3 regions of the Roseburia intestinalis L1-82 genome follow, and region 3 is predicted to be linked to each of the others. Evidence: riboswitches for the same ligand, from Rfam matches in the RefSeq annotation. Region 3 holds a riboswitch; each other region holds the start of a gene.

Region 1 (12,377 bases), 1.6 Mb from region 3:
CAACAATAGCAGAGCCTCCGACATTTTCTTTAAAAACCCACGGTATCCAGCCGGATCGTGGTAAATGATAATCCAAAATTTTTGATTTCTATCTTACTCTTCTAAACTTTCCTTCATTCTGCCAAGCATACCTGATTTTTTCAACGGCAGAGTAATAATAATGGCAATGATCGTTCCTCCACAGGTGCTGATCAGAAACGGAACAACAAATGTGAATAACGCCGCTGCTTTATTACCCATGACAAGATATGCCACCGGATAAGAGAGCATTCCACCAATGATTCCGGTTCCAACTACTTCGCCAATATAGGCAAATGGAAGTTTTTTCCCATACTTATAGAGAAGTCCGCCAAGCAATGCACCACACATGCTTCCCGGGAATGCCAGAGGGCTTCCCAGTCCTAACAGATTACGGATCAGCGCCGCAATAAATGCCTGTGCCAGTGCCCACCACGGTCCTACGGTAACTGCGCATAAAATATTTACCAGATGCTGTACCGGTGCACATTTTGAACCGAATACCGGGAAGGAAAATAAACTTCCCACCACCGCTACTGCTGCTAAGATTGCTGTAACTGTCAATTTCTTTAAATTAAATTTTTTCATTTTGTCCTCTTTTCCCAGAATCTGCCACATACCACATTCTAAAAAAAGAATGATAAGACTGCAACAGTTCCTATTTTGATTTTACTGCCCCTGCAGCTTTTTCCACAATCAGGCAGAGAATGACTGTGACCACCATATCCGGCAGCGTATTTCCAACCGGCGTATCCACCTGCATCAATATGCGGTAAATCACAAATCCGGCAAGCCATACGATCAGATTACGCCACTGAAATGCAGATTTTCCGGCATCTGCTTTCTTTAAAATGAAGTAATCTGCGATCTGCACTGCGATCATCGGAGCAAAAACAGAACCGATCAGATATAAAAAGTTTGTAATGTTATCCATCGGATAAACGATTGCTGCGACAGTTCCAATCACAGTAACAACAATTGCCGCCCATTTTTCCTGAATCTTTGAGGAAATGGAAACACTAGAAACTCCTGCGGAATAGGCATCCAGGAAGGTTGTTGTAACCGTGGAAAATACAATAATGAGAAGTCCGACAACGCCGAAACCGGTTTTTAACATAATCTGCGCAATGTCATATTCACCGGTAAAAATAGCCGCTCCCATACCGATCATGTACATAAAAATGCTGACCAGACTGTAGACAATCACACTTGCGAGTGTTGCTGCAAACGGTTTTTCTGCTTCTCTTGTATAATCACTGATCAGCGGCAGCCAGGAAAGCGGCATTGCCACCGCAAGCTCTACGGCAGCTCCGAATGTCAAACTTCCGTCATCCACGATCGGCGTCATGCTGCCGCTGCCAAAGAAGATCACTTTAAAAAGTACCAGTGATAAAATAAAAAGTGCTGTCATGGCAACCGTATTTAATTTGCCAAGATTGGTCAGTCCAATGAAAATCCACACAATGATCAAAGCACCAATGATGACTGCCCACACCCAGTTTCCGGTATGTAAAACGCCGTCTGCCGCAAGTGCGCCATCATAGATCATGATCGCAGTCCATCCAACAAGCTGTAATACATTTAATACGGCAAAAAGAAGGCTTCCCTTCTCGCCAAAGCTCATTTTTACAGTTTCCATGGCACTTTTGCGCTCTTTCGCTCCGATCATTCCTGCCGCAAACATCATAAGTCCGCCGATCAGATGACCGAGCAGAATCGCTGCCATTGCTTTTCCAAAGCCAAGCGGTGCAAAGTATGTACCTGTCAGTATTTCGGCTAAAGATACGCCCGCACCAAACCAGATTAATCCGTTTGAAAAAACGGAAGTTCTCTTTTCATTCATCCTTCGTACTCTCCTTCGATCGCAAATGCATGGTTCATAGGTCCGCTTCCTTTTCCAAGGTCAAGCATGGCGGCAAGTGCGCCGGAAATATAATTTTTCGCATACCTGACGGAAGTTTCTAAATCCCTTCCTTTTGCAAGATTCGATGCGATTGCGGAAGAAAGCGTGCAGCCTGTTCCATGGGTATTTGGATTGTCAATTCTCTTTCCATGAAACCACACCGGCTCTTTTCCTTTCTGGAAAAGAAGGTCGTTGGCATCATTTAACTGATGTCCACCCTTCAATAAAACCGCACAGCCTAAAGTGTTACAAATGACTTCTGCTGCTTTTTCCATATCTGCTTCTGTTTTGATCTCCATTTCGGAAAGCACTTCTGCTTCCGGGATATTCGGAGTAATAACAGTTGCAAGAGGCAATAATTTACTTTTCAATGTGCTGATGGCGTCCCCGCTGATCAGTCTTGCCCCGCTGGTTGCCACCATGACAGGATCCACCACAATATTTTTTGCATGATACTCTGTCAGTTTTTCCGCAATTGTCTCGATCAATTCACTCGACGAGACCATTCCGGTTTTGATCGCATCCGGATGAATATCCGTAAAAATACTATCCAGCTGCTCTGCCAAAAATTTCGGAGTTACCTCCATAATATCTGTTACGCCGGTCGTATTCTGGGCAGTCAGAGCCGTGATCGCACTCATCGCGTATACGCGGTTTGCGGTCATTGTCTTAATATCTGCCTGGATGCCGGCGCCTCCACTAGAATCACTTCCAGCGATTGTTAATGCTGTGTACATAAAATTATCTTTCCTTTCCATATTGCATTAATTTTGTATAGCGACCTAAGGTGGTGCCCCCAATCTGCCGCTGTAATATATCATTTATCTTCATGCAGCCTTATCGGCGCAATCGACCAAAAACAAAAAGTGCAGGAACCCAACCAAAGATTCCTGCACAAAAACCACTTGTGATTCATTATCTCCCTACGTTGGCATTATCCAAATCAGGTTCCGGGTTAAAGCGTCCGCTTACTCTCAGCCCGCCTGTGCGAGCACCCCATTTTTTGTTTTCGACATCACTTTTGTGATGATCTGTTTTTTTTATAACAGCTTTATTATACACGCCTGTTCTCAAAATGCAAGTTTTTTATCCTGTGACATATAAAGTTCCGTAAAATACGGATCTGATTTCATCAGTTCCACAAAAGTCCCCTGGCAGAATCACGAACCAGGCAGGAAAGATTCTCCTTTTCCAGTGCCATCATGATCTCATCGTCCGGGACATTTCTGTCAAATAAAATATTTTCTCTGATCGTCCCATCAAAAATCTGAAAATCCTGGGATAAATAAACAATTATTTTCTGAAAATAATCTGCCTTATAGTTCAATAGAAAAGAATGAAATACCCCAGGCACAAGATAACCAGATGTAACTAATAGATTATGATCGATCACAGTGGTAATATTACATCAAAAACCGTTCCTCCAGACGGATTTGATCTGACTGCAATACTGCCATCATGCACTCTCACGATTTCACGGACAAGCGCAAGTCCAAGTCCTACACCGCCAAGTTCCCGGCTTCTGGATTTATCCACACGAAAGAATGGTTCAAACACGCGTTCCCTGAGTTCCTCAGGGATTCCGTTTCCCGTATCCTCCACGGACAGATAAACATGTTTTTCCTTCCGGTATGCAGTTACTGTAACCTGTCCGCCCGAATGATTATATTTTATGGCATTCTCAACAAGATTGTATACCAGCCTGTAAATAAGAATGTCACTTCCAACCATCGTTATATTTTTACATTTTCCAGTAAGTTTTATGTTTTTTTCCTGTGCAAGGGGATCCAGATCTGCTAACACTTCATCAACAAGCGCGTCAACCATAATTTCATCATCCCGTCCCACAGTCTGGAGTTCACTCATATCAAGGAGCGTTTTTACCATTTTACTGAGTCTTCCATTCTGCTCGGTAACCATCTTTATTGTCTGCAATGTATCAGCATCATTATCCGGATGCCGTGTAGAATTATAAAGATCAAGCTGTACCTGCATCAAAGATAATGGCGTCCGCAGTTCATGTGCTGCATTTGCGGTAAATTGCCTCTGTATCTCAAATGCGTCCGAGAGACGTTCAAGCATCTTATTATACGAAACGCTAAGCTGGTTCAATTCTTTAACTTTATTTTCTTCTATTCGTGAAGCTGCCAGATTTTGCGCCTGTACTTCTTCAATTTTATCAGAAAATTCACGGATTGGTCTGAGTGCATGCCCACTTATAAAATATGTAACTACCCCGCCAATAAGAGCCAATATGGCTGATATCAGCAGACTGTTTTTTTTGTAATCTTCCTTATTATTATATGCCTGGATAGAAAAATCATTGGCAAACTCATCCCACTTATCATCTGGAATGCTGATATATATTTCATCCGTATCCTCCCCGTTATCCTCTCCCTGGGCATCCACAGTCTCCTGCAGGGAATCGATATAATACACGCCATTTTTATAGACAAACATCGTCAGACATCCACATATAACTGCAATATATACTGTAATGATACAGGTAAGCCTCCACTGCAGTGACATTCTTTTCATCGTTCAGACTCCTCCCGTATTTTATATCCCTCTCCCACCTTGTTTAAAATCGGATCATATCCAAGTTCAGCCTTAAGCTTTTTCCTAAGCGAAGACATGTGTACTCTGATGGCACCACTAAAGCTATCCACGGATGCATCCCAGACATGTTCCATCAATTCCTCCTGACTTACCGGTCTTCCAGGATTCAAAAGTAAATATTCCAAAATACCATTTTCTTTTCTTGTCAGGGAAATCATTTTCCCTTTTGCATATGCCTCACGTCTTACCGTATCGAACTTTATCCCACCACTTTCCAGACACACATCTTTCTGCACAAATTTTCTTCTTGTCAGACTTCTGATACGCGCCTCAAGTTCCTGCAGATGAAATGGTTTTTCCATATAGTCATTTGCCCCTGCATCCAGTCCTTCAACCTTATCCGCAATCTGCCCTCTTGCAGATAATATAAGAACCTTTGTCTCCTCATTTCTCTGTCTGAGTTCCTTTAAAATCTCCATTCCATCCATACCGGGCAGATTCAGATCCAGAACGATCAGATCATAATTCTCCGTCAGGACACTTTCAAAAGCCTCTTCCCCATCATAACAGGTATCCACCTCGTACCCTGCATCATACAGCCGTTTTGCAACCATGTCACACATTTGTTTCTCATCTTCAACTATCAATAATCTCAAAATTCATTCACCCGCTTCTTAACACAAATTTTACAACAGCTATTGTATAATACTAACATCAGCTGGTCAATAAATACAACAAATGAAAGGAGTAAAATATCTTGAAGTGCAAAAAAATCTATCAGTCGATCCTGCTCATCTCAGGTATCACCATGATAAGTTACGGTGCGGTCAGAGGAGAAGCAGCTGTCGTGCTCGGTAAAGCAATAAAATTATGTCTGGAGTGTGTCGGAATTGGATAAAAAAAAGACTTTTCTATCAAAAAATATAGCTGTACTACGCGGATGGATACAGGCAGCTGCCACGCTGCTTACGAATATCCATATTCCTAATTTATGGAAAGGTAAAATATATCAGGGCAGCGTAAAAAACGTATGTGTACCAGGATTAAATTGTTACTCCTGTCCTGCGGCAACCGGAGCATGCCCAATTGGGGCTTTTCAGGCAGTTGTCGGTTCATCAGGATTTAAATTTTCATACTACATAACCGGATTTTTTATTTTACTCGGTGTAACACTCGGAAGATTTATATGTGGTTTTCTGTGTCCGTTTGGATGGTTTCAGGATTTACTTCATAAAATACCCGGGAAAAAATTTTCTACAGCCCGGCTCAAACCGCTGCGCTATTTAAAATATATCATCCTGATCATTTTTGTTATACTTCTTCCGATGCTGGTAACGAACTCTATCGGAATGGGAGATCCTTTCTTCTGTAAATATATTTGTCCTCAGGGTGTCCTGGAAGGAGCTATCCCTCTCGCACTTGGAAATGCCGCTATACGTTCTGCACTGGGAAAACTTTTTTCTTTTAAATGCCTTATTTTAATCACAGTTATTGTGTTAAGTATTTTGTTTTACAGACCATTCTGTAAATGGATCTGTCCTCTTGGAGCAATCTACTCATTATTTAATAAAGTCAGCTTTCTTTCTATTAAAATTGAGAACAGCAGATGCATCGGATGCGGGCAATGCCAAAAGGCATGTAAAATGGATGTGGATGTGTGTAAAACTCCAGATCATCCGGAATGCATACGATGCGGAGCCTGTATAAAAGCCTGTCCTAAAGATGCGATCCACTACCAGTTTATGGGGAAATCATGTAAAAAACAGAACAACAGTAACCAGCAGTCATAAACCAGTAACTATCAATCTTATTACAATTTAAAAAAGGAGCAATTATCCATGAAAACAAAAATTACATTTATTTCAGTTGTCACACTCAGCATCGCACTGCTGCTTACATCCTGCAGCGGAAAAGGAACTGTAAGCACCACAGAACCACAGAATACCACGGCTGAAGACAGCACGGCATCTGCGGACAATTCCAACACGAAATTGGATGATTTATATCAGCAGGAGAACCAGATCTTTGCAGAGCATAAAGATATATGGGACAAATTATTTGGTCTGATGAATAAAAACACTGCAGATTCAAACGGAAATTATGCTGATCATCTGGCTGATACCGCTGAATCAAACAAAGATTCTTTTACTGATGACGAATTCAAAACACTTACTAATGATATTGAAACCATACGAAAAATCGAAGAACAGATCGCAGAAATTGAAAAAGAAACTACAGAATCCGATAACAATGGGCAAAATACTAATTCTGAAGATGCATCACCATTCAAAAATTTCTCAGGTCAGGATTTCGATGGTAATTCTGTTGACGAAAGTCTTTTTTCCGAAAATGCAGTAACTGTCATCAATTTCTGGTTTACCGGCTGCAAACCTTGTGTTGCTGAGTTATCCAAACTGAATGAATTAAATGATGCAGTCAGGGCAATGGGAGGAGAAGTAGTCGGCATCAACACAGAAACCTTCGATGGAAATGAATCGGCTATCAAAGAAGCTGCCTCTGTTCTTGAAAGCCAGGGTGCTAAATACCGCAATCTTTCTATTGATTCATCTTCAGATGCAGGTAAATATGCCTCCAATATCATGGCATTTCCTACCACAATACTCGTCGACAGAAATGGTAACATCGTGGGTGATCCGATGCTCGGCGGAATCGATAATCAGGATAACTATGATACTCTGATGAAACAGATCCAATCTGTAATCGATGCAGACAGCTCAAATAAATAACTCTTTTATGATATTCTTTTGTACATAACCGGCACATCATACCCAACGGTTCTATTTTCATTCACTCCCGGACTTTCAGATACCTCCCGGCAGGTATCTGAAAGTCTCTCCCATTACCGGTATAACTTTCTTTTTATCTGCATTCTCCTTATGCTTTCTTAAGTCGTCCTCTTTAACGTTCCAATATAATCTCCATTATGATAAACAAATGGTCCGGGTTCTCCCTCTTCTCCAAAATATTCCGGTCTTAAGGACAAGATATCGAGCAGTTCATCAATTGTCTGCACCCTGGTTGCCTGATATGGCTGTTCAAATGCAATCTTTTCTACAAACAAATAATAATCACTATACTTTATCAGGATACCTGTATGACCTACAAAAACAGCATCCGAATATGGATCATATATTACGATACTAAGAAGTGATATTCTGTCATTGTCTATTTGAAATCCATATTCTTTCCAGCTGTCGCAAAATGCAGATTCCGGATGTCTGTCATCCGTAACACTCTTTTCACCATAAAGTGTGGTAAACATGTCTTTGTTCTCTTTTAGGATTTCATATCTGTCCACATTATCTATCGCTTCTGTATCAAACATCAGATAGGTTCCCTCATAATGATCTTCCGTTAATTCCGAGCGGATCACCCCATCTAACAGAAGAAAAGCTGTCATTCTACAGTCCGCATCTGAATAATCATGATTCTGTTCCCAGCCATCCATACATTTACCGATATCCGCTTTCATTTTCCCAGGATCTGACCATGTATCTTCCAGCTTCGCATTTTTTCCTGCGGAATCTGCAAAATCAACCGCCCATTCCCGAAATATGTCTACATGCGCAGCTCCCGCAGAGTCAAGTTCTTTACAGATCTCAGTAATCGTATTGTTCCCTCCCATATATGTTGCACCAGGTATCTTTTGTTTCTGCACTGTTTCTGTGCAGGCCGCCAGCATCATAAATGCAGACACAATCATAGCAGACAGTTTCATTGCTGTTTTTGTTCTGGTTTGTTTTTTCAACAGATATTACCTCTTCTCCCCTAAATGATCATGACGTAAAAATCGTTCCTGTCAATTCTTTTCATCCTCGATCGTGAGTGTTCCAGGTCTTACATTCAAATAGATACTGCCCTTGTCCACTTTATACATATCAAGCAGCATTACCCAGAGACGGTGTATTGCGTCAAGTAATACATTCGATACCTCTATGCTGTATGGCAGCAGTGCATGAATATCAAAAAAACGCATGCCAAGTGGTGGTAAAAATACCATATTGCTTGATTTTACTTTCTGCTCTCCTATGCTTCTGTTTGCAGTTTTTAACATTTCATAAGTGATCAGACAAAAATCTTTTCCTTTATATTTACAATAGTAAGAAACATAGCACTCATCAATCGTCCAGTCTAATCCGTCCTCATGCTCAACGGGTTTTTCTTCTGCCGGATTTGCCTCGGTAGTCATAACCTCTACACTCCAGCGGATTCTTCCTTCTTTTGTCTCTCCCATCATCTCCTGGATCTCACGAAAAATTTCTTCCTGTTTTTTCACATTAATCTCCATTTCTAAGCAGCTAATGATATTATTTTTTTCATAAAAGCTATATATTTTGCCCGGAAACAAATAGCCGTACTAATCCCTCACATAAATATCCGAAAGGTTCTCAAGGATCGCTCCTGCGACATCCGGTTTGTTCATCGTATAAATATGCACATGATTGACACCGTTTGCGATCAGATCGATGATCTGGTCTGTCGCGTAGGCGATACCTGCCTGTTTCATGGCAGCCGGGTCACTTCCAAAACGGTCAACGATTGCAAGGAAACGGCGCGGTACCAAACTTCCGGACAAGGCAATGCTCCGTTTTACCTGGTTTGCGTTGGTGATTGGCATAATTCCTGCTACGACAGGAACATCGATTCCATGTTTTAGTGCTTTGTACATAAAGTTATAAAGAATATTATTGTCAAAGAACATCTGTGTTGTGAGGAACTCACATCCGGCATCCACTTTTTCTTTCAGATGGATCAGATCTTCCTCTAATGTCTGTGACTCAGGATGTCCTTCCGGATAGCAGGCTCCGCCGATACAGAAATCTCCCTGTGATTTGATATCATAGATCAGCTCACTTGCATGTTTATACTGATTTGGCAGCGGGAAATCCGCATTCTGCGGGATATCTCCGCGCAGTGCAAGTACATTTTCAATCTGCTTTTCTTTTAACTCCTGAATCACAGAGGCAACTTTCTCCTTAGTCGAAGATGCACAGGTGAGATGTGCCAGTGCCGGAATATGATTCACATTTCGCACTTCATTTGCAAGTTCTACCGTATAATCAGAAGTTCCGCCGGTTGCACCATAAGTAACACTCATATATGCTGGTTTCAATGCTGCCATATCTCCGACAATCTTTTTGTAGTTGTCTAACTGTGCACCCTGTTTCGGCGGGAACAGTTCACAGGAAATCGTTACATTCTCTGTATTTAATAATTCTGTAAGTCTCATAAATCCCTCTTTCTGCTAAAAGCTTCGTAATTTATCGGAACCGTCATCCACGGTATTCTCGATCTTTCGTATCACAACATAATAGGAATAATTCTCATTGACAGCCACTTCCACGCGGTCACCGACCTTATGTCCAAGCAATGCCTTTCCAAGCGGTGACTCATTGCTGATCAGATTCTTTAAAGAATTACCGCGGACGGTGGTCACAAGTTTATAAACTTCTTCCTCATCGTCCTCCTCAAAATAAACCGTCACCGTATTATTCATACCAACTTCATCCTCCGCAGAATCCGTTGAAATCACTTTTGCTGTTTTGATCATTCTCTCTAAATAGCGGATACGGCTCTCATTCTGGTTCTTATCTTTCTTTGCCGCATGGTACTCGAAATTCTCACTTAAGTCTCCCTGCGCTCTTGCCTCCTTCACTGCCTCTAAGGCCTCTTTGCGCACCACAAGTTTCCGGTATTCAATCTCCTCTTCCATCTTTTTTATATCCTGTTCGGTCAATTCGTCGTACATGAATCTTCCTCCTTACTTGTCATTTCAGCGATTATTATAAATTCTTTCCAGTTTTCCGTCAAATAAATTTCTGTGTAAACATCTCTTTACTGATCCATTGAATCTCGCATTTTGTACATTTTTTGGCACATACTGACAATATATATCCACTTGCGGGATCATAGCTTTGCAGATACCATTCTCCCGTCTGCCCCGCTTTTAAAAATTTAACCTGATCCTGCAGTACACAAAACGATGCAAGATCCAATGCTATCCCTTTTCCAACCGCTTTGATATAACTTTCTTTTCTTGTCCATAACTCTGTAAAATAACAGTCTGCTTTTTTCATTTTTCCCTTTTGTAATGCCAGATATTCCTCCGGACAGAAAAAACGTTCTGCCACTTTCATCTGTCCTTTCCGGATCTGTTCCACATCAATTCCAACTTCTTCATCTGAAAAAACACCTGCCACATATCTTCCCGAATGTGACAGGTTAAAATGTATACCGGTTTTTCCATTTAATACCGGTTTTCCTTTCTCTCCGAATCTAAGATACATCTGCTGCATTTTCCCTGGTAACAGACTGATTCCATATTCCCTCAGGGCATACTCTAACAATAATCCTGCTGCTAAAGATCTGCACCGGTCTTCTTTTTTTTTCAATTGCATTATTTTATTTTTCCGGTCTTCCGTGATAAAAGGCAGCATCTGTGCAAATATCTTTTCATCCCCAAATGGAACAATATCCGTCATATAAATCTTCACGCGTCTTATTCTCCCTCGATCCGGATAATGCTTCTAAGATGTTCTCTTTCCCTGGACAATTCCTCATATACCGGCATCAGTCCATCATTTATTCCGGCACGAAGCGGCTCTACAATTTTTTCGACCGTATCAAACATCGGTGTGATTCCCATATTGGCAAAGACACCTTTTAAAGTATGTGCACAGTCAAACGCCTTTTTTCTCTCATCTTCTGCAAGTGCCTCTTTTAATCCATCAAAAGCCTCGTCCTCTGCCACCATCGGAAGGCAGCTTTTATATAATTCCTCATCTCCTAAAAAACGCTCTAAAGCTCCATCTAAATCGCATCCCCATGCTCTTAATTTTTCCAATACCTCACACATTTTTCTATCATTCCTCCGATTGTTCTTTTTCCTGTTCCATCTCCCTGTCTTTCGTTTTTCCGGATAATAACAGCCTGTATTTTTCTAATTCCCATTCCAGTTGTTTTGGTTCTGTCACATTTAAGAAAACACCATATATGATATGTTTATTTCCTACAATTCCTACATCATACAGCTTTAATGATATAAAAATTTCTTCTCCTGCTTCATTCTTCCTGGAAAATTCACATTGTGTTTCACGTCCTTTATCTGCTGTATAAAAAAAGGCATCCAGAATACGTTTATGATATCGTTTTGGAATTCCCTGAAAAATATCTTTTTTCTGACTGATATTCTGATATCCAAACACCTCATAATACGCATTATTTACGCGTATTATCTCAATCTGTTCTTTGCCGTACTCATAGACAGCCACACCCTGTTTCGCATTTAAAAAGAGTGACTCCAGCTGGGAGGCCGGCGTCCACAGGCTATCTATGTCAACTAAGCGTTCTGTCTCTTTCTTTCTCTCCGCATGCGGCCTGTCAAACTGCAGTTTTTCGTATTCTTCCACAGGCATCGGTTTTGCAAAATAATATCCCTGTACATATTCACAGCCAATACTCCGCAAAAATTCCACCTGTTCGATCCGTTCCACGCCTTCCGCAACAACCGGCATATTCAGCCATTTTGCCATACGGATCACTGCCGCCATGATATTTTCTCCGCGTCCTTCCCTGTCATCACCGGCAAAAAACTTCATGTCCATCTTTAAAACATCAACCACAATATCCTTTAAAACATTTAAAGAAGAATAACCACTTCCAAAATCGTCCATCAGAATGTAAAATCCCTCTTCGCGCAAACGCTGCATCATATCCTGCACTGCTTTGGGATTTGTATTGTATGCGCTCTCTGTCAGTTCTACCTGAAACAGTCTGCGTGGAATCCGGTAACTGTCCACCAGATTGCAGATCACATTCACGATATCTTTGTTGTAAAGACTGACCCTCGAAAGATTGACGGATATCGGAAGCGGAT
Region 2 (12,377 bases), 1.4 Mb from region 3:
CTGCAATCATTTTTTTTGCAGGTTCCCGGATTGATTCTAAATAATCAAGGATCTCTTCCATCTGATTTGGAAGTTCCCTCGCCATGCGGCTTCTTAATTCTGCCGCGATCTGCGGACTGGCTCCTGCGGTGGAGATTCCCGCGGTCAGTTTTCCTTCTTTCACAAGAGACGGAAATAGAAAACCGCAGTAATCTTTGTCATCCACCACATTGACTAAAATTCCTTTTTCCTGACACAGTGCGCTGATCCTGTGGTTTAATTCCCTATCATCGGTTGCCGCAATGACAAATGCACAGCCCTCGATATCCTCCGGCACAAAGGGACGCTCCTCACACATAAATGCCGGATCCTGTTTTAATTTGTCCATAATATCCGGTGCTATTATGGTAATCTTTGCACCGAACGGCTTCACCTTTTCTGCCTTGTGTGCTGCAATCCTGCCGCCACCCACGATCAGGCCTTTTTTATTTTCTATATCAATAAAAAACGGAAAATATGCCATTTTCAAACCAAACCTTTCTCACTCCGCCTCCGGGTACAGAATATCTGCCAGCTGCTTATAAGCCTCTCCCCATTTTGCATTCGGTTTTAAGTTGAATAAGCGCTTATCAAGGATATAATAATGATCATTTTTCACAGCGGTCAGGGATGCCCATGCCGGGTTTGATGTCAGAAGATCTTCCACATTTTTCATGGCGGCATCGCTGTCATTTCCCTGAATCGTCACAAAAATATACTGTGGATCAGCCGCAATGATCGCCTCCATGCTGAGGTCATCTAACAGGCTCTCGTCGCTGTCTGCGATATTCACACATCCAAGGTCTGCCAACATTTCCCCGCAGACATTTCCGTCACTGCCCTTGGCCTTTACATTGCTTGATGCTGCCCGAAGGAATAATACAGTCGGATTACTGCCGTCCGCTCTCTGCTTCATTGCCTCTACTTCTTTCTGCACATCAAGACCATTTTTCTGATAGAGATCATCTCTGCCGGTGATCTGTGTACAGATGGAAAGCATATTTAAATAATCATCAAAATTTGCAACGTCAAAATAGGCAACGGTAATTCCTGCCTGTGTCAGTGTTTCCTCCATTGCAACGTCTGCATCCGTATTTGCACTCGCGATCACAAAATCAGGCTCCGCTGCAATGAGCTGCTCGACATCCGGCTCCAAAATGCTGCCAAGATTTACCACGCTCTCATCAAGGTCTAAACCAAGGCTCTCCCAGGAATCATTTGCTGCTGCAACAACATTTCCGCCTGCTAACATCCATACATCCGTAAAACTTCCGATCAGCGTTGCCACACGATCAGCAGATTTCACTGTCACCTCACGTCCGAGATCATCGGTAAAAGTATAACCCTGTGTCTGTGTTTCGGTATTTGTTTCCAATGTCTCAGTCCCGGCTTCTGATGATCCAGCGTCTACTTCCAGTGTCTCAGACAGTTCCATATCTGCTTTACTGTCCGTTTTCTGCTCAGCCACAGCCGGCACATTCCCTGCTGTTTCATCTGCAGAAGTCTCCTTTGCTCCCCCGCAGCCTGCAGAAAGAAGCAGCGCTGCAAGCACGCCTGTCAGTGCCAGTTTCTGATAAATTTTTTTCATGTTTTTCATCCTCCGTAAGTTGTTTCTACATTTTTGACATTATATTTTTTGTTGCTTTTTTTGTCAACTATACAGGTCTCGCAGAGGGATTAAAATTTCAAGGCATAAATTTGACTTTTTCGTCATTAATTGCTATAGTGGGAAACGTTCCATACAAATGCTAGGGGTGCTGTTTATACCATATGGTATTGACAACGTGCTGAGAGATGATTTCATCGACCCTTATTACTTGACCCGGATAATACCGGCGTAAGGAAGCGTTTTCTTTTACTTTATTCTGGTAAGAAACAATCCCCCGTGTTTGTAGACAATAAAATGTACGCTCCGCGAACATTCTATTATCATGAATTAGGATTCTGGTGTCAAAAGGTGGCTCACAACTTAGCGATTGTCAAATTGCACAAAGTTGGGACTCGTTTTGTGACTTTGGGAGAAAATTAGAAAATCTTAGTATGCCTGTTAATGCATAGTGTTTTGCTGCCATGGATGGCAGCAAAAGTCTTAACGTCCCATGGACGGGACGTTTAAGACGTACACGTCACTCCTGGAAAATCTAAATCAGGCATACTTAGTTTTTCTTATTTTCGGACAGCGGAACAAAATAGATCCGACTTTGTGCAACTTGACAGTCAAAAATTGAAAACCACCTTTTGATACCAGAATCAAATCAGGAAAACAAGGAGGAAAATCCTCTGCTCCTGCAATGGCAGTCGCATTTTCCTTCGGAAAACAAGGAGGATTTATGAATAACTTTTTTGCTACACCGGAAGGAGCCTGGGGAGACGGCTCCGTACATCTTACGATCACGGGAATCGTGATCGTCGTCGTTATCATCGCATTACTGCTCATCGTAGCAGCTTTTGTGCGTCAGAAGAATGCAAGCCGCAAGGCAGCACTGACCACCAAACAGCTCGTCTACTCTGCAGTTGCCATCGCACTTGCCGTGGTATGTTCCATGATCAAATTGTTTGAGATGCCGATGGGTGGTTCCGTCACATTACTTTCCATGCTTTTTATTGTTTTAATCGCATACTGGTATGGCCCTTATGTCGGCATCATGACAGCTGTTGCATATGGTCTGGTTCAGTTTGTAACAGAACCGATTTTCTACACGATCCCACAGATGCTGCTTGACTATCCGCTCGCATTCGGTGCACTCGGTCTTGCCGGATTTTTCAATAAGAAAAAATGGGGACTTCAGATTGGATATGTAATCGGCGTTTTCGGACGTTTCATCTTTTCCACGATCTCTGGCATTGTATTTTTCGCATCCTATGCACCGGAAGGCATGAACCCGATCCTTTATTCTTTAGGATATCAGGCCTCCTATCTGGTACCGGAAGCAGTCATTACACTGATCATTATCAGCATACCGCCGGTTGCCAAAGCACTGGCACACGTAAAACAGAATGCAGTAGAAGCATAAAATCAAAAAAACAGCCATACCGTTTTTATTTCAAAGCGGTACGACTGTTTTTTTAGTTTTTTTAGTTTTTTTAGTTCTTTTATGTATTAATCCAACAGCATCTGTACGCATCCATACATTCCGGCATCATTTCCAAGTCCTGCAGGCACAAACTTTGTGTTGCGGCAGGCATGGAAGGATGTCTCCACAAAATGCTTCTGGATGCTCTCGATCAGGATACTTCCTGCTTTGGAAACACCACCACCGATGACAACAACTTCCGGGTCAACCACACATGCAATATTAGATAAGGTAGATCCTAAGATTCCGCAGACTTCATCCACTAAACCAAGTGCCACTGCATCTCCGCTCTTTGCCTCATCAAACACATCTTTTGCGGTCAGTTCCGGGAAGTTTCTAAGGCTTGTCTCATCGTTGGTCTTAGCAAGTTTTCTCTTTGCCACACGAACGATACCGGTTGCGGAAGTGTACTGCTCTAAGCATCCGTACTGTCCACAGTTACATGCCTCGATCTCATCATGATTTACGGTAATATGTCCGATCTCACCGCCTGCTCCGTTAAATCCTGCAACGACCTTTCCATCTACGATGATACCGCCGCCGACACCGGTTCCAAGTGTTACCATGATAACGTCTTTACAGCCTTTTGCTGCCCCCTGCCACATCTCTCCGAGAGCTGCAACGTTGGCATCATTTCCTGCTTTGACCTTAAGACCTGTCAGATTTCCGAGTTCTTCCTCTACATTCACGATTCCCCAGCCTAAGTTTACACAGCGGTTTACAACACCGTTGCTCTTAACTGGACCTGGAACACCGATTCCAACACCCTGTACATCATCTTTGCTGATGCCTTCCTGTGCCAGTTTATTATCAACTGCCTGTGCGATATCAGACAGGATTGCTGCTCCGTTATTTTCCGTGTTGGTCTTGATCTCCCATTTATCGATCAACTTGCCGTTTGTTTCAAAAAAACCGATCTTACAGGTAGTTCCCCCGACATCAATTCCAAATGCATACTTTTTCATTTTCGATCCTCCAGTATTCTTCGCAGCAACATACCTGCCACGCGTTTTTTTGCTCATATTAAGGTAATGATAACGTTTCCAAATTTGTATGTCAAGCCTTCATCAGTGCTTTCTGCATTCCAAATCTGCTCTGTTGTTTCTGTGTTCTGCTGCTCACTGCTGTCGTTCGCCTTGTTGTTATTGCTGCGGTTAGTCTTACTGCTGTTGGTCTTGTTGCTGTTGGTCCTGCTGCTGATCTTGTTGCTGTTGTTGTTCCTGCTGTTGTTGCTGTTGCTGCTCCTGCTGCTGATCTTGTTGCTGTTGTTGGTCCTGCTGTTGATCTTGTTGCTGTTGTTGGTCCTGCTGTTGTTGCTGTTGCTGTTGGTCCTGCTGCTGATCTTGTTGCTGTTGTTGTTCCTGCTGTTGTTGCTGTTGCTGCTCCTGCTGCTGATCTTGTTGCTGTTGGTCCTGCTGCTGATCTTGTTGCTGTTGGTCCTGCTGCTGATCTTGTTGCTGTTGTTGGTCCTGCTGTTGTTGCTGTTGCTGCTCCTGCTGCTGTTGCTGCTGTTCCTGTGGTTGCTGCTGATCCTGTTGCTGCTGGTTCTGTGGTTGCTGCTGATCCTGTTGCTGCTGATTCTGATCCTGCTGCCCGGCATTTTCATCCGCATTCTGATCCGGATTCTCCTCCGTATCTTCCTGATGGAATGTATGAACCTCATCCGATACCTGCGCATACGGTAAAAATTCCATCGGAGAACGTCCTTCATGTGCCTTTAACATAAACTTCTGCCAGATCGTGCCCGGATAAGTAGATCCCATCAGTTTATCCATTTTTTTCGGCATATCATAACCAACCCAGACACTCGTCGTGTAATATCTCGTATATCCCACAAACCATCCGTCCTTCTGGTCGTTGGATGTACCTGTCTTTCCGGCTGCAGGCATACTGCCAAGACCAAGTCCGTGTGCCGTTCCGCTCGTGATAACACCTTTTAAAATATCTGTCATCATACGCGCCGCATTCTGCTTATACACAGCCTCTTCCGTCTGTGCAGATGCATAGATTTCATTGCCATCCGCATCTAATATCTTAACAATACAGGTCGGTGCCCGGTAATTTCCATCGTTTTCGATCGCTGCATACCCGGACGCCATCTCAAGCGCAGACACACCGTTTGTAAAACCTCCAAGTGCCGTTGCCGGTCTGTAGTCATTGGCATCCAGTTTTGCAAAATTCATTTTTTCAAGATAAGAAAGACCGACTTCCGGAGTCAGCTCCTCATATAATTTCCATGCGATCGTATTGACAGACTTCTCCACAGCCGTCCGGACTGTGATCTGACCGGAATAGGAACCATTTGCATTCCTTGGTCCATCCTCGATCGGCTCGTCTGTCACCACAGAGTCCGGCGTATAATTGCGCTCAAAAGATGGTGTATATACGATCAGCGGCTTAATGGCACTGCCCGGCTGACGGTAACTCTGAAATGCACGGTTTAACGTATAACCGGAGAAATCCTGGCTTCTTCCGCCCACGATCGCCCTGACATAGCCATTGTCATTGTCAATACAGACTGCTGCCGACTGCAAGGCATACACGCCCTCATCATTGACCTCCGTGTAACCGGCGAGTGCCTCGTTTACCGTATCCTGCAGTTCCTGCTGTAAGTTCAGGTCAAATGACGTATAGATCCGGTAGCCCGCAGTATACAGCTTTTTCTGACACTCACTGTACAGCGTCTCATAAGCTTCGTCATATTTGTTTTTTTCATCTTCCGAGGAAAACTGATATTTAAACTGGAAATCCTCCGTTTCCATCAATGCCCTGGCTGCACAATAATAGGTATAGGTCTCCACATAATCATTTTTTGCCAGTGTTTCCGGCCGGTCTAACGCCATCACCTCACCCAGTGCATTTTCGTATGCTGTTTTGGAAATTTTCCCATCATCGAGCATATTTTTCAAAATACGGTTTCTTCTCTTGTATGTGTTCGTGATATTCGTAAGTGGATCATAGAGCGTCGGATTATTTGGTATCGCACACAAAAATGCCTGCTCCGACAGATCAAGATCCTGCACATCCCGGTTAAAATACCCACGGCTTGCCGACTGGATCCCATAGTATCCGTTTCCAAAATAAATATTATTAAGATAGAATTCAAGAATCTCATCTTTGGTGTACTTCTTTTCGAGTTCCCGCGCGATATACATTTCCTCAACCTTTCTCTGCCATGTCTTTTCCTGGCTCAAAAAAATATTTCGCGCAAGCTGCATTGTGATCGTACTGCCGCCCTGTGTTGCCTCTCCATTTTCAATCATTGCCTTTACCGCACGCAAAAGCGCCCGGTAGTCAATTCCGTTATGCCGGAAAAACTTTTTATCCTCTATACTGACGATAGCACACTCTACATTACTCGGCATATCTGTAATCGAAAGATAATAAGAATCTTTTCCGCCTTTTAATGTGGAGATTACACTTTCATCCGAAGCATAGACGATACTGGTCTGATTTGCCTTAAATGTTTCCTTGCTGGAATGGCGCACCAGCTCTATTGCCTGCGTCTTTAAGTCTTTTACTTCTTCCGCGTAACCGCCAAAATAATACCAGCATGCCCCTGCAATGACTGCAAGCAGCAGCACCAGCTGCATCTTTGCGAAAAACCAGAACATACGGTATTTCTTTTTTTTCTTTTTTCTGGCTGCCATGATTGCATCTCCTCTATTCCAAAACAATTTTATGATATGTAATCCCTGACTGTTCAAGTAATTCCATCTCACGCTTCTGGCAGGTAAAGATCAGTATCTGTCTTCCCTGCTCTTTTCTGATCTGACAATCAAGTGCACGAAGTGTCTGCATCAGACGTTTTTCATCATACATACCGAATGCCTCATCAAAAATAACCGGCATGGGTTCTTCTTTTGTCACAATCTCTCCGACCGCAAGACGGAATGCCAGATAGATCTGTTCTAACGTTCCATGACTCAGTGCCTCAGGAAGAATCTCTTTTCCATCTGCCAAAATCAAAAGCTTTCCGTCTTCCTTTACAATCGCATGATCATATTTCCCTGCAGTAAGCTGTGACATCCACTTTGAAACGGCACTCCCAAGTCCATCTAAACTGTCCTCATAATACTCTTTTGCAAGACGGTCGATCTCTGCCGCTGCAAGTTCTAATGCACGGATATCTTCTAACAGTTCTTTTTCCTGTCCTCCCGGCTGTTTTGCAGCCTCAAGATCCTGCATGATATTGTAACGTCTGGTCTCTTTTTCAGACAGCGACTCTTTTAAACTGAGAAGCATCCGTTCCGCCTGCCGCAGTCCTGCATCCGCATAAGTTTCCTGTGTCACTGCCTTCATCTCATTCTTTTGTGCTGATAAATAAGCTTCCTTTTTTGCCTTCTCTATCACATGGCTGATCCCCACATAAAGTCCGCATAGAATCATCCCTGCAAAAAAGACTGCCTGCAAAATAAAAAACAGGCGTGACGGATACGAAGTGACGTGGTGTACCGCTGTATTGACAAGCAGCGCAGAAGCACAAAGTCCGATCCCCGCCATGCGGTCAGGCTGTTCTTTTTCCCATTCTGATTTTCCGGCTTTCTCTGCCCCTGTTCTCTCCGGCGCAGCATCCTGCCTCTCCATACGGACTGTCTGATGTCTTTCCTGTTCGGATAATCTCTTTCGTTTTTCACCGATCTCTTCCACACGCACACGCTTTAACTGGTCGATCTCTCTCCCGGCATCCGCAATATTGGCATGTAATCCACGACTGTCACGTTCTAAGAGATCTTTTTCCACAATCAGCTGGCGGATATCCTCATTTTTCCGTTCATGAATCGTCTTTACTTCCTGCGTCAGTTCCCGCTTTCTTGCTGCAAGTGCTGCTTTTGCCCTCTGAACCTGGATATTTGCGCCACCGCCCTCCGCAGCATTTGAGAGATATTCAGCCAGGATATCTGCAAGTTCTTTTCCTGTCACTGCCCCGGTCTGCGGTATATCATAAGTGTTTCCAAACGTTTCTTTATCTATTCCACCGAGCAGCATGGCCAGATCGCCGTAAGCAACCGACAGTTCTTCCCCGTCTGCCTCGTTCTTTAAAATATCTTTTTTGTCTTTATAGTAAAAATTACGCTCTAAATAAAATGGTTTTCCATCCACCAAAAATCGCACGGCACCACTGTAATAGGAAGGTGCATGCCAAGGCTCATGCTTTTGGTACATGCTGTTTAGCGTGCCTCTTCCACGCCCCTTTTCCATTCCGAAAAACATTCCCGGCAAAAAGTCATGCAGCGTTGTTTTTCCCGCCTCATTCTCCCCATAAATCACGTTGATCCCAGGTTCAAATGAGATGTTCCTGTTCTGCAATTTTCCAAACTGACCAATGATTGCTTCTTTTATCTGCATATTTTATATCCTAATAACGCATTGACTCCATATTCCAATGCCTTTTTTGTGACCACATCCTGCGGCCGCCTTTCCATTTCCTCTATGTAATTCCCAAGAAGGGTATCTTTATAGTTTTCTTTTAATTTTTCGTAGTCATAATCCGGCGAAAGCTGTTCCGTCACATCGACAACCCTGTCAAATTCCTCTAACTTTGCCGTATCAAATCCGGTATCCGGCGAAACTTTCCCCCGCAGAAACAGACGGAAATACTGATACCCCGGTCTTTCTGCCAGCAGTGTTTTTGCCCACTCACATAGTTCGAAATTTGTCGTTTTCCCTGTAACCGGATAAACTTCATGACAGTATTCGCATTTTTTGACCGGATGAAAATGAATATCGGTATGCTCTTTATCGATCGTTCCCAGCCAGTATCCATGTGATCCGACATCATTTTTATCCGTCGGCTCTAAACTTCCCGCCATCACTGCACGCCCCGGTATCTGCTGTCCGCCTTTGTGAATATGTCCGGCAGCAATATAATCAAACCCATTTTCCAGAATATGCTTCGGATGGTATGGAATATGCTGCAGATCTCCGCCATGTACCAAAAGAATGTTGATCTTCGACCGATCCTCCGGAATGATTGAATCGTAAACCGGTTCTCCAATCTCCCTGTGCCAGTAACTTAACCCGTAAATACTGACATTTTCCTCCTCAAAATCAAAATGTCCCGGCTCCTCCTGACGGAAAAAATAAACATTCTCCTCCCACTCCATCGTCAGATAATACGATTTTGTACGAAGATAATCGTGATTGCCCGCCATCAGGATAATTTTCGTCTGGGGTATTCTGCTGAAAAGATAATTGACTTCCCGAAGTTCTTTTTTTAACGGCTGCGCATGAAACAAATCCCCCGATATCAGCAAAAAATCCGGTTTTAACTCCACTGCCGCCCCGATCACTTCTGCAAAAGAATCCCAGATATCCTGCGCTCTTTTTTCACTCCAGGGTTTTCCCTCATCCGGTTTTATTCCAAGATGTACATCCGAAACATGTATGAATTTCATAAGCTGCTCCATTTCTGTCTCATTTACAGTGTCTATTGTATATGATTTTTTTTGTTTTTCCAATAGTATATTAAAAGCGGGAAAATCTTTGCTTTTTTGATTTTCCCGCCTCTTCTCATCTCTGAGTTTATTTTACTGTTCCATCTGCCGTCCCAAAAATGATGCTGCCGCCGCAGCAAGTTTTCCTTCGGTATCATTCATTTTCTTTTTCTCATCCTTATTGCAGATGATCACTGCACCGATCGCATCTCCCTCACAGATGATCGTGCTGAATGCCTGTTCTGTATATTCCCCGGCATCATCTAACGTCACTTTCATAAATTCCGCATCTCCCGCGGATGCCTGATAGTTCTTTCTTTCACTGATTGCTTCCTCTAACTGTCTGCTGACCGGTTTTTCCTCAAATTCTTTTTTCCCGCTTCCGGATGCTGCGATCACATGGTCACAGTCTGTCACAAGAACAAGATATCCCGTAGTCTGTGCCAGGCTTTCAGCATATTCCCCGGCAAATTGTCCAAGTTCACCGATTGGCGAATATTTTTTCAGGATGATCTCCCCCTCGCGGTCTGTAAATATCTCAAGCGGGTCGCCCTCGCGGATCCTTAAAGTTCTTCTGATCTCTTTTGGTACCACGATGCGTCCTAAGTCATCTATCCGGCGAACAATTCCTGTTGCTTTCACGTTGTTATCCTCCAATGCTATATTTTGATAAAGCAGCTCTTTCTTATATATCAGCTTTGGAGTTAGTATGTGGAAAATATTGAGATTTATTCTTGTATCCTCTCATTTGCTTATGATTCCGGCAGCAGACAATATGCTATATCATAAATTTCCCGTGAAAAGTCCTGATGATTAATCAGTTATCACCTGATAGAATTTATACTTTTTTATCATTTTCTGCGCATCCAGTCTGCATACCAGAACACGATCTCTGCAATATGATGCAGATCGCCTTCTTTGCTGGTGGCTCTCCAGTTTTCTTTATAAGCCATAAACCAGCATTCTAACTTTTCTGCCAGTTCCAGACCTTTCTGCATATCAAAACTTCCCGTTTTTTCCATGCTTTCTGTCAGGAGTCCTACGGCATTCCAGATACCGATCCCCTGCAATGTCACGGATAAAAGCTGCATCTGTTTTTTCGTTTCCGGCATCGCCTGCGTGCTCTCCAAAAGTTTTTTGTATATATCACGCAGGGCATCTGCTGCAGCATCTACACCCGCCTGATCCACACCGCGGAACAGATCTTCGCCCTCTTCGAGTTCATGCTTTAAGCACCGGTTCTCATAATACATGACAGCTTCTCTCCACTGAAATACCGACTGTCCGCAGATTTCTGCCAGATGGGAAACATAATTTCCGGTAGTATCCCCATACTCGATCCGTGAGATCATACGGTTTAACTCTGCAAATGGTATCTTCTCCCCATTCCAGGAAAATACAGCACCGTAGATCATCCCCGGAACAGAAAATGCCGGATCATTAACGTGTCCAAAATCTCCCCAGTCTGTGTTCAACACACCGATGCCATGATATTTTGCCGCATAACCGCACATTCTTGTAATATTTTTATAAGAATTTTCTATTAAGTTTGCCCACTGGTTCCAGCCGCATACACCCGGACACAGATACTGCACTGCACCCGTCTGTGCGATCGCCCTCGTCTCATCTTCCCTCTGTTCCGGTGCGTATCCCCAGTTCAGGCAGATCATGCTCTCCGGCAGTTCCTTCATCAGTTCCGGCGAATTCCAGATGATATCGCCCCAGAACATCGGGATTTTTCCATTTTCCACCAGAAATTGTGCAAGCTCTTTGACATAGTCAATATAAAGCCGATGGACGCCACGCTCTTCGGCAAGTTTTTTCGATTTATATTTGCCAAGGCAGAATGTCTCATCCGCACAGATATTAAATTTGTTGGAAGAAAACAACTGCATATATTCTGCGATCATCTTTTTGATCAGAGGAAGGGAACGCTCATCGGAGACATTGATCGTATGATACCGCATCCGGTTCCAGAAGGAAAACGGCTCCTTCCAGGAATCCTCCATCTCGCAGAGATCCCCATATGTTTTTGTGGAGAGCAGTGTGCACAGATGTCCAAAACTTGCCAGCGACGGAACCAGTTCAATATGACGTTCCCGGCAATAACTGTCAAGTTCTAAGATTTCCTCTGCCGTAAGCGGAGTCTGATCCCTCCACATTTCCGAAAAGTCACGGAACAGATAGGTATGTTCCACATAAAGCTGAAGCTGGTTTAATTTATAGCGGCACATCCTGTCTGCAATTTTTTTGAGTTCTTCCAGTTTTAACACACGTCCCCTTGTCTGGTCAAAATAATAACCACGGTTTGGCATATCTGGGGCATCCTGAATCTGTACACAGGGCAGTATCCCGCCACACTGCTGTACGATCTGGCAGAAGGTCTCCACACCATAAAGCACGCCAGCCCCGTCGCCGCCTGAAATCTGTCCGCCTTTTTCGTCGATCGTGATCTCATATGTCTGCTCTGGTAATGTTTTTGCGATCCCAAGAGAGAGATCCCCCTCCCTTACTTCCCCTACGGAAAACGGCAGGATAAGCCCCGTTTCCTGCCTGATCGCCTCCTGCAGTCTTTTTGCTGCATGCATCTCTGTCTCTGCCACCTCTTTTGTCATCACAATATGTGTGCTGTGGCAAAGCAGCATCTGTCCGTCCTGTTCTTTAATTGTTTTTGGCTTTGGTAATAAATACATAATTTTCTTGTATGATAATTAGGAAGTTAATTATCACATATTTCCTTTCTTTTAATATCGTGGTTCAATACAATTCAGATACTATGGACTTTTGATTTGTTTTCTGTAGCTTGACTACTCAACTGGAGTGTATTGCCACTACATTTATCTGAATT
Region 3 (5,688 bases):
ATAGAGGAAGTGCCGCCAAACTGTACCGTAGTTGGTGTTCCGGGAAGAATCGTAAAACGTGACAATGTGAAGATGCCGCGCAGTGATATGGATCAGTGCCATCTGCCGGATCCGGTCAAAGAGGATATTACTGTACTGCAGAGGGAAAATGCAGAACTGGTCAACCGTGTGCTTGATTTAGAGCAGGCAGTCCGGATTTTAAGTGCTGATGCACAAAAAACAAAATAAATTGCATTTTGTTCCGCAAAACAAGGAGTAAAATCCTCTGCTCATCAGAGGATTCGCATTTTGCTTCGCAAAACAAGGAGGATTATTTAAATGGAAAATAAATTTCAATTTTACAACACACTGACAAGAAAAGTAGAAACGGTGATCCCGCATGAGGATGGAAAGATCGGCATGTATACCTGTGGACCGACCGTATACCATTTTGCACATATCGGCAACCTCAGAAGTTACATCATGGAGGATGTATTGGAAAAATCACTCCGCTATGTCGGATATGATGTAAAACGTGTTATGAATATCACGGATGTGGGACATTTATCTTCCGATGCAGATACCGGGGAAGATAAAATGTTAAAAGGTGCAAAAAGAGAGCACAAAACAGTGATGGAGATCGCAAAATATTATACAGACGCTTTCTTTAGTGACTGTAAGAAGTTAAATATCAAGACACCGGATGTTGTGGAGCCGGCAACGAACTGTATCCCGGAGTTCATCCATATGATCGAGGTGCTGCTCGAAAAAGGTTATGCTTATGTGGCAGGTGGAAATGTTTATTTTGATACATCCAAATTAGACGATTATTATGTATTTTCTTCCCAGAGCGAAAAAGAGCTGTTAGTCGGTGTACGCGACGATGTGGAAGAGGACGTAAATAAGAAAAATAAAAATGATTTTGTACTCTGGTTTACAAAGTCAAAATTTGAGGATCAGGCGCTTAAATGGGATAGCCCATGGGGCGTTGGATATCCGGGATGGCACATTGAGTGCTCATGCATCAGTATGAAACATCTGGGCGAGTATGTAGATATCCACTGCGGCGGTGTAGACAATATTTTCCCGCACCATACCAATGAGATTGCACAGTCAGAGAGTTACCTTGGCCATACATGGTGTAAATACTGGTTCCATGTACAGCATTTAAATGATAAATCCGGAAAAATGAGTAAGTCCAAAGGGGATTTCCTTACCGTATCCCTGCTGCAGGAAAAGGGGTATGATCCGATCGTATACCGTATGTTCTGTCTGCAGTCCCATTATAGAAAACCGTTGGAGTTTTCCTATGAAGTATTAGATAATATGGCTGCAGCTTATAAAAAACTGACCAAACGAATCGCAGAATTAAAGGATGAGGGAACAGTACAGCAGGATAAATTTGATGCTTATAAGGCAAAATTTGAGGATGCGATCAGCAACGATCTAAATACATCGATGGCGATCACGATCATTTATGATCTGCTCAAAGATGATATGAACGATAAGACAAAACTTGCGCTGATCAATGATTTTGATAAAGTATTATCCTTAAATCTGACAACGGCACAGGCAGATGCAAAAGAGGAGATCGATGCAGAATTAGAAAGCTATGTACTTGCAAAGATTGAAGAACGAAAGGAAGCAAAGAAAGCAAAAGATTTTGCAAAAGCAGATGCAATCCGCGATGAACTGCTTGCAAAAGGCATTGTACTGAAAGATACCCGAGAAGGTGTGATCTGGCACAAAGCGTGAGAGAGAGGAAATGCCAATGCAGAAAGGAATAGACTCTTATATCAAAGAACAGTTCGGAATCAGTGAAGTGGATATCCGGACATATTCGCCTCTTACGTTAGCCTATATCGGAGATGGAATATTTGATCTGGTGATCCGGTCTGTTGTCGTAGGAAAAGGAAACACGAGAGCAGGAGAACTTCACAAGCGGACAAGCCAGATCGTAAAAGCACACACACAGGCGGAAATGATTGAAAAATTACTTCCGATGCTGACGGAGGAAGAAGCAGAAGTGTACCGTCGTGGAAGGAATGCAAAATCGCCGACAATGGCAAAAAATGCCACAATGTCTGATTACCGGAAAGCAACCGGATTTGAGGCGCTGATGGGATACCTGTATTTAAAAGATGAGTTTGAACGTCTGGTGGAACTGGTAAAGACCGGTGTGGACGAACTTGCACTTAAAATGTAAAAGGAGAGAGTAATGGGCTACGAAGAGCTGAAAATAGAGGGACGCAATGCCGTGTTAGAGGCATTCCGTTCCGGAAAAACAATTGACAAATTATTTGTGTTGGACGGCTGTCAGGATGGTCCGGTGCGCACGATTGTCAGAGAGGCAAAAAAACATGACACGATCGTGCATTTTGTGGAAAAAGAGCGTTTAGATCAGCTTTCTGAGACAAAAAAACACCAGGGAGTGATCGCAGTTGCTGCAGCATATGAGTATGCCGAAGTGGAGGATATGCTAAAATTGGCAGAGGAAAAGGGCGAGCCGCCATTTTTATTCATTCTGGATAATATCGAGGATCCGCATAACCTTGGCGCTATCATCCGTACGGCAAATCTTGCCGGTGCGCATGGTGTCATTATTCCGAAACGCCGCGCGGTCGGTCTGACGGCAACTGTGGCAAAGACATCCGCCGGAGCAATCAATTATACACCGGTTGCAAAGGTGACAAATCTGACTGCAACAATGAAAGAGTTAAAGGACAAAGGAATGTGGTTTGTCTGTGCGGACATGGATGGAACCTGCATGTATGATCTGGATTTAAAAGGACCGATCGGTCTTGTCATCGGCAGTGAAGGCGAGGGTGTTGGCAGACTGGTGCGCGAGAACTGTGATTTTGTGGCATCCATTCCGATGAAAGGGGATATCGATTCCCTGAACGCATCGGTGGCAGCAGGTGTGCTTGCCTATGAGATTGTGCGGCAACGCATGCGGTAGAAGACACCGCAGCGGTAGAAGACACCGCAGCGGTAAAAAACACAGCAGCAATAAAAGACGTCGCAGGTGGTAGAGAACACCGCAACGGTAGAAAAAAACGCCGTGGTAGATATTGTATCAGGAGTCTTGGGAGGAACATGTTAGAGTCATATCGGGATTTGACAGACGAACAGCTGATTGCGGCATTAAAAAACAGCGGTGATCCGGACGGAAAGATCATGGATTACATTTTAGATAAATATAAACCGCTGGTCCGCAAAAAGGCAAATGCAGTATTTCTGATTGGCGGTGAGACGGATGATCTGATCCAGGAGGGAATGATCGGTCTGTTTAAGGCAATCAGAGATTACGATGATACGAAAGAAACATCTTTTTTTCATTTCGCAGAATTGTGTATTACGAGACAGTTATACAAGGCAGTTGAGGCGTCGAACCGGAAAAAACATGCGCCGCTCAATTCCTATGTTTCTTTCTACTCAGAAAACAGTGAAAACGGATATCCTCTGGCGGAAACGCTGACCATGGACGGAATCGGAAATCCGGAGCAGATGATGATCGATCAGGAAAATGTGGCACAGTTCTGGGAGAAGCTCAGGACGCATTTAAGTAAGATGGAACGGGAAGTATTAGACCAGTATCTTGCGGGATTTCATTATCAGCAGATTGCAGAAAAAATGGGAAAATCACCAAAATCTATTGATAATGCGCTCTCCCGTATTAAAGCAAAAATTCGGGAGACGAATCCTGAAATAGGGAAGATGTAGAAGATTCGCCTTCTTTTTTGTAGATAGTCACGAAAAATACCTGTGCATATTGCATAAAAAATAAATGAGAAAATTGTAACATTTGTGAACACTTATTGAGAAAATCATGCTATTATAATCACTGTAAAAACCCCCCAATACATTATATATAGTTTTTGCTATACCCCATAGTAAAAATACCTTCTCCTAAAAAAGACAGCAGTGGCTGTCTTTTTTGTTGTACAAATATTGACAACCGTCACAGATTAGGCTAGACTGAACAAGTCGATAAAACTTAATAGAAAACAACGCAGAGGGACTGCATGTCCGGGAGAATGCCCGGAGGGATTGCAGTTGAGAAGGTTAAAACCTGACTCTTTGAACCTGTCAGTTAATACTGTCGTAGGGAGCGTATTGGGAAGATGCTATCTCCTGTCGCGCTTGCGGCAGGAGATTTTTTGACGTGGAGAATTCGTTTGCCAGACAGTGGTTCAAGCAGTCCCCCATGCGAAAAAGGAGAAAAACGTATGGAACAGTATACCACACAGATGGATGCCGCACGCAGAGGCATCGTGACCAAAGAATTAGAAATTGTAGCGAAAAAAGAGCGCATGACCGTAGAAGAGCTGATGCCGCTTGTAGCAGAGGGAAAAGTAGCAATCTGCGCCAACAAGCATCACACCTGCATTGATCCGGAAGGTGTAGGATCAATGTTACGCACGAAGATCAATGTCAATCTCGGTGTGTCGAGAGACTGCAAGGATTATGATGTGGAGATGGAGAAAGTGATGGCGGCTGTCAGCATGGGTGCACATGCCATCATGGATTTATCTTCCCACGGCAATACGATTCCGTTCCGCAGAAAACTGACTGCAGAATGTCCGGCAATGATCGGTACCGTGCCGATCTATGATTCTGTGATCCATTACCAGAGAGATCTTGCGACACTGACCGCAAAAGATTTTATTGATGTGGTGCGTCTGCATGCGGAAGATGGTGTGGATTTTGTGACACTGCACTGCGGAATTACAAGAAAGACAATCGAGCAGATCCGGAAACATAAACGTAAAATGAACATCGTTTCCCGCGGCGGTTCCCTTGTATTTGCATGGATGTGCATGACGGGGGAGGAAAATCCGTTTTATGAATATTATGATGAGATCCTTGAAATCTGCCGTGAGCATGATGTTACCATTTCACTTGGAGATGCCTGCCGTCCGGGATGTCTCGCAGATGCATCCGATGTCTGTCAGATCGAAGAGTTAGTAAGACTTGGAGAGCTGACAAAACGCGCATGGGAGAAAGATGTACAGGTCATGGTAGAAGGACCGGGACATATGCCGATGGATCAGATCGCAGCAAATATGAAGATCCAGCAAAGCATCTGCATGGGAGCACCATTTTATGTGTTAGGACCACTTGTCACTGATATCGCACCGGGATATGACCATATCACATCCGCAATCGGCGGGGCGATTGCAGCACAAAACGGAGCAGCATTTTTATGCTATGTCACACCGGCAGAACACTTGGCACTTCCAAATGTGGAGGATGTAAAACAGGGAATCATTGCATCAAAGATCGCGGCACACGCTGCAGACATCGCAAAAGGAGTCCGTGGTGCGAGAGAGATCGATGATAAGATGGCAGACGCAAGACGCGTCTTAGACTGGGATGCGCAGTGGGAATGTGCGATTGATCCGGAAACCGCAAAAGCAATCTGGAACAGTAGAAAACCGGAGCATGAGGACACCTGTTCCATGTGTGGAAAATTCTGTGCAGTGCGCAGTATGAACAAAGCGCTTGCAGGAGAATATATTGATATTTTGTAAAAAAGAGTGGAGGCTTCATTCCGTCTTATGTTATAATAAAACTGTTTCAATCAGCCGGTGATCAGATGAAAAGAATATATTTGGTTGACAGTGAGAATGTAGGCGATATATGGGTGCCGTTACTGGTAGCATCACAGCCCGATGAGGAAGTGATCGTATTTTATACGCAGAAAAG

What was found. A riboswitch is a leader RNA that binds a small molecule or an ion and turns the genes downstream of it on or off. The one in region 3 is predicted to bind thiamine pyrophosphate.
Region 1: it holds a riboswitch for thiamine pyrophosphate, as region 3 does, so the genes downstream of both, thiD (bifunctional hydroxymethylpyrimidine kinase/phosphomethylpyrimidine kinase) here and thiC (phosphomethylpyrimidine synthase ThiC) in region 3, are expected to answer to the same signal.
Region 2: it holds a riboswitch for thiamine pyrophosphate, as region 3 does, so the genes downstream of both, thiT (energy-coupled thiamine transporter ThiT) here and thiC (phosphomethylpyrimidine synthase ThiC) in region 3, are expected to answer to the same signal.

Annotation. Positions count from the first base shown of each region.
Region 1 covers NZ_LR027880.1:1,689,958-1,702,334, reverse strand. Annotated here, with positions in the region: gene thiW (energy coupling factor transporter S component ThiW) at 94-636, opposite strand; gene cytX (putative hydroxymethylpyrimidine transporter CytX) at 677-1,861, opposite strand; gene thiD (bifunctional hydroxymethylpyrimidine kinase/phosphomethylpyrimidine kinase) at 1,858-2,658, opposite strand; TPP riboswitch at 2,824-2,930, opposite strand; gene RIL182_RS07915 (hypothetical protein) at 3,054-3,314, opposite strand; gene RIL182_RS07910 (sensor histidine kinase) at 3,311-4,459, opposite strand; gene RIL182_RS07905 (response regulator transcription factor) at 4,456-5,103, opposite strand; gene RIL182_RS07900 (CD1871A family CXXC motif-containing protein) at 5,238-5,378, shown strand; gene RIL182_RS07895 (4Fe-4S binding protein) at 5,371-6,270, shown strand; gene RIL182_RS07890 (TlpA disulfide reductase family protein) at 6,319-7,227, shown strand; gene RIL182_RS07885 (DUF4300 family protein) at 7,386-8,219, opposite strand; gene RIL182_RS07880 (hypothetical protein) at 8,301-8,789, opposite strand; gene metF (methylenetetrahydrofolate reductase [NAD(P)H]) at 8,859-9,731, opposite strand; gene greA (transcription elongation factor GreA) at 9,747-10,250, opposite strand; gene RIL182_RS07865 (4'-phosphopantetheinyl transferase family protein) at 10,309-10,995, opposite strand; gene RIL182_RS07860 (Hpt domain-containing protein) at 11,001-11,357, opposite strand; gene RIL182_RS07855 (EAL domain-containing response regulator) at 11,365-12,377, opposite strand, start outside.
Region 2 covers NZ_LR027880.1:276,338-288,714, reverse strand. Annotated here, with positions in the region: gene cysG (siroheme synthase CysG) at 1-502, opposite strand, end outside; gene RIL182_RS01320 (ABC transporter substrate-binding protein) at 521-1,606, opposite strand; TPP riboswitch at 1,759-1,879, shown strand; gene thiT (energy-coupled thiamine transporter ThiT) at 2,349-3,032, shown strand; gene RIL182_RS01310 (ROK family glucokinase) at 3,119-4,057, opposite strand; gene RIL182_RS01305 (transglycosylase domain-containing protein) at 4,253-6,742, opposite strand; gene RIL182_RS01300 (ATP-binding protein) at 6,756-8,441, opposite strand; gene RIL182_RS01295 (metallophosphoesterase family protein) at 8,432-9,490, opposite strand; gene spoVT (stage V sporulation protein T) at 9,623-10,171, opposite strand; gene RIL182_RS01285 (glycoside hydrolase family 20 zincin-like fold domain-containing protein) at 10,381-12,222, opposite strand.
Region 3 covers NZ_LR027880.1:3,326,928-3,332,615, reverse strand. Annotated here, with positions in the region: gene epsC (serine O-acetyltransferase EpsC) at 1-228, shown strand, start outside; gene cysS (cysteine--tRNA ligase) at 319-1,734, shown strand; gene RIL182_RS15695 (Mini-ribonuclease 3) at 1,751-2,185, shown strand; gene rlmB (23S rRNA (guanosine(2251)-2'-O)-methyltransferase RlmB) at 2,198-2,938, shown strand; gene RIL182_RS15685 (sigma-70 family RNA polymerase sigma factor) at 3,076-3,702, shown strand; TPP riboswitch at 3,984-4,107, shown strand; gene thiC (phosphomethylpyrimidine synthase ThiC) at 4,209-5,513, shown strand; gene RIL182_RS15675 (PIN domain-containing protein) at 5,579-5,688, shown strand, end outside.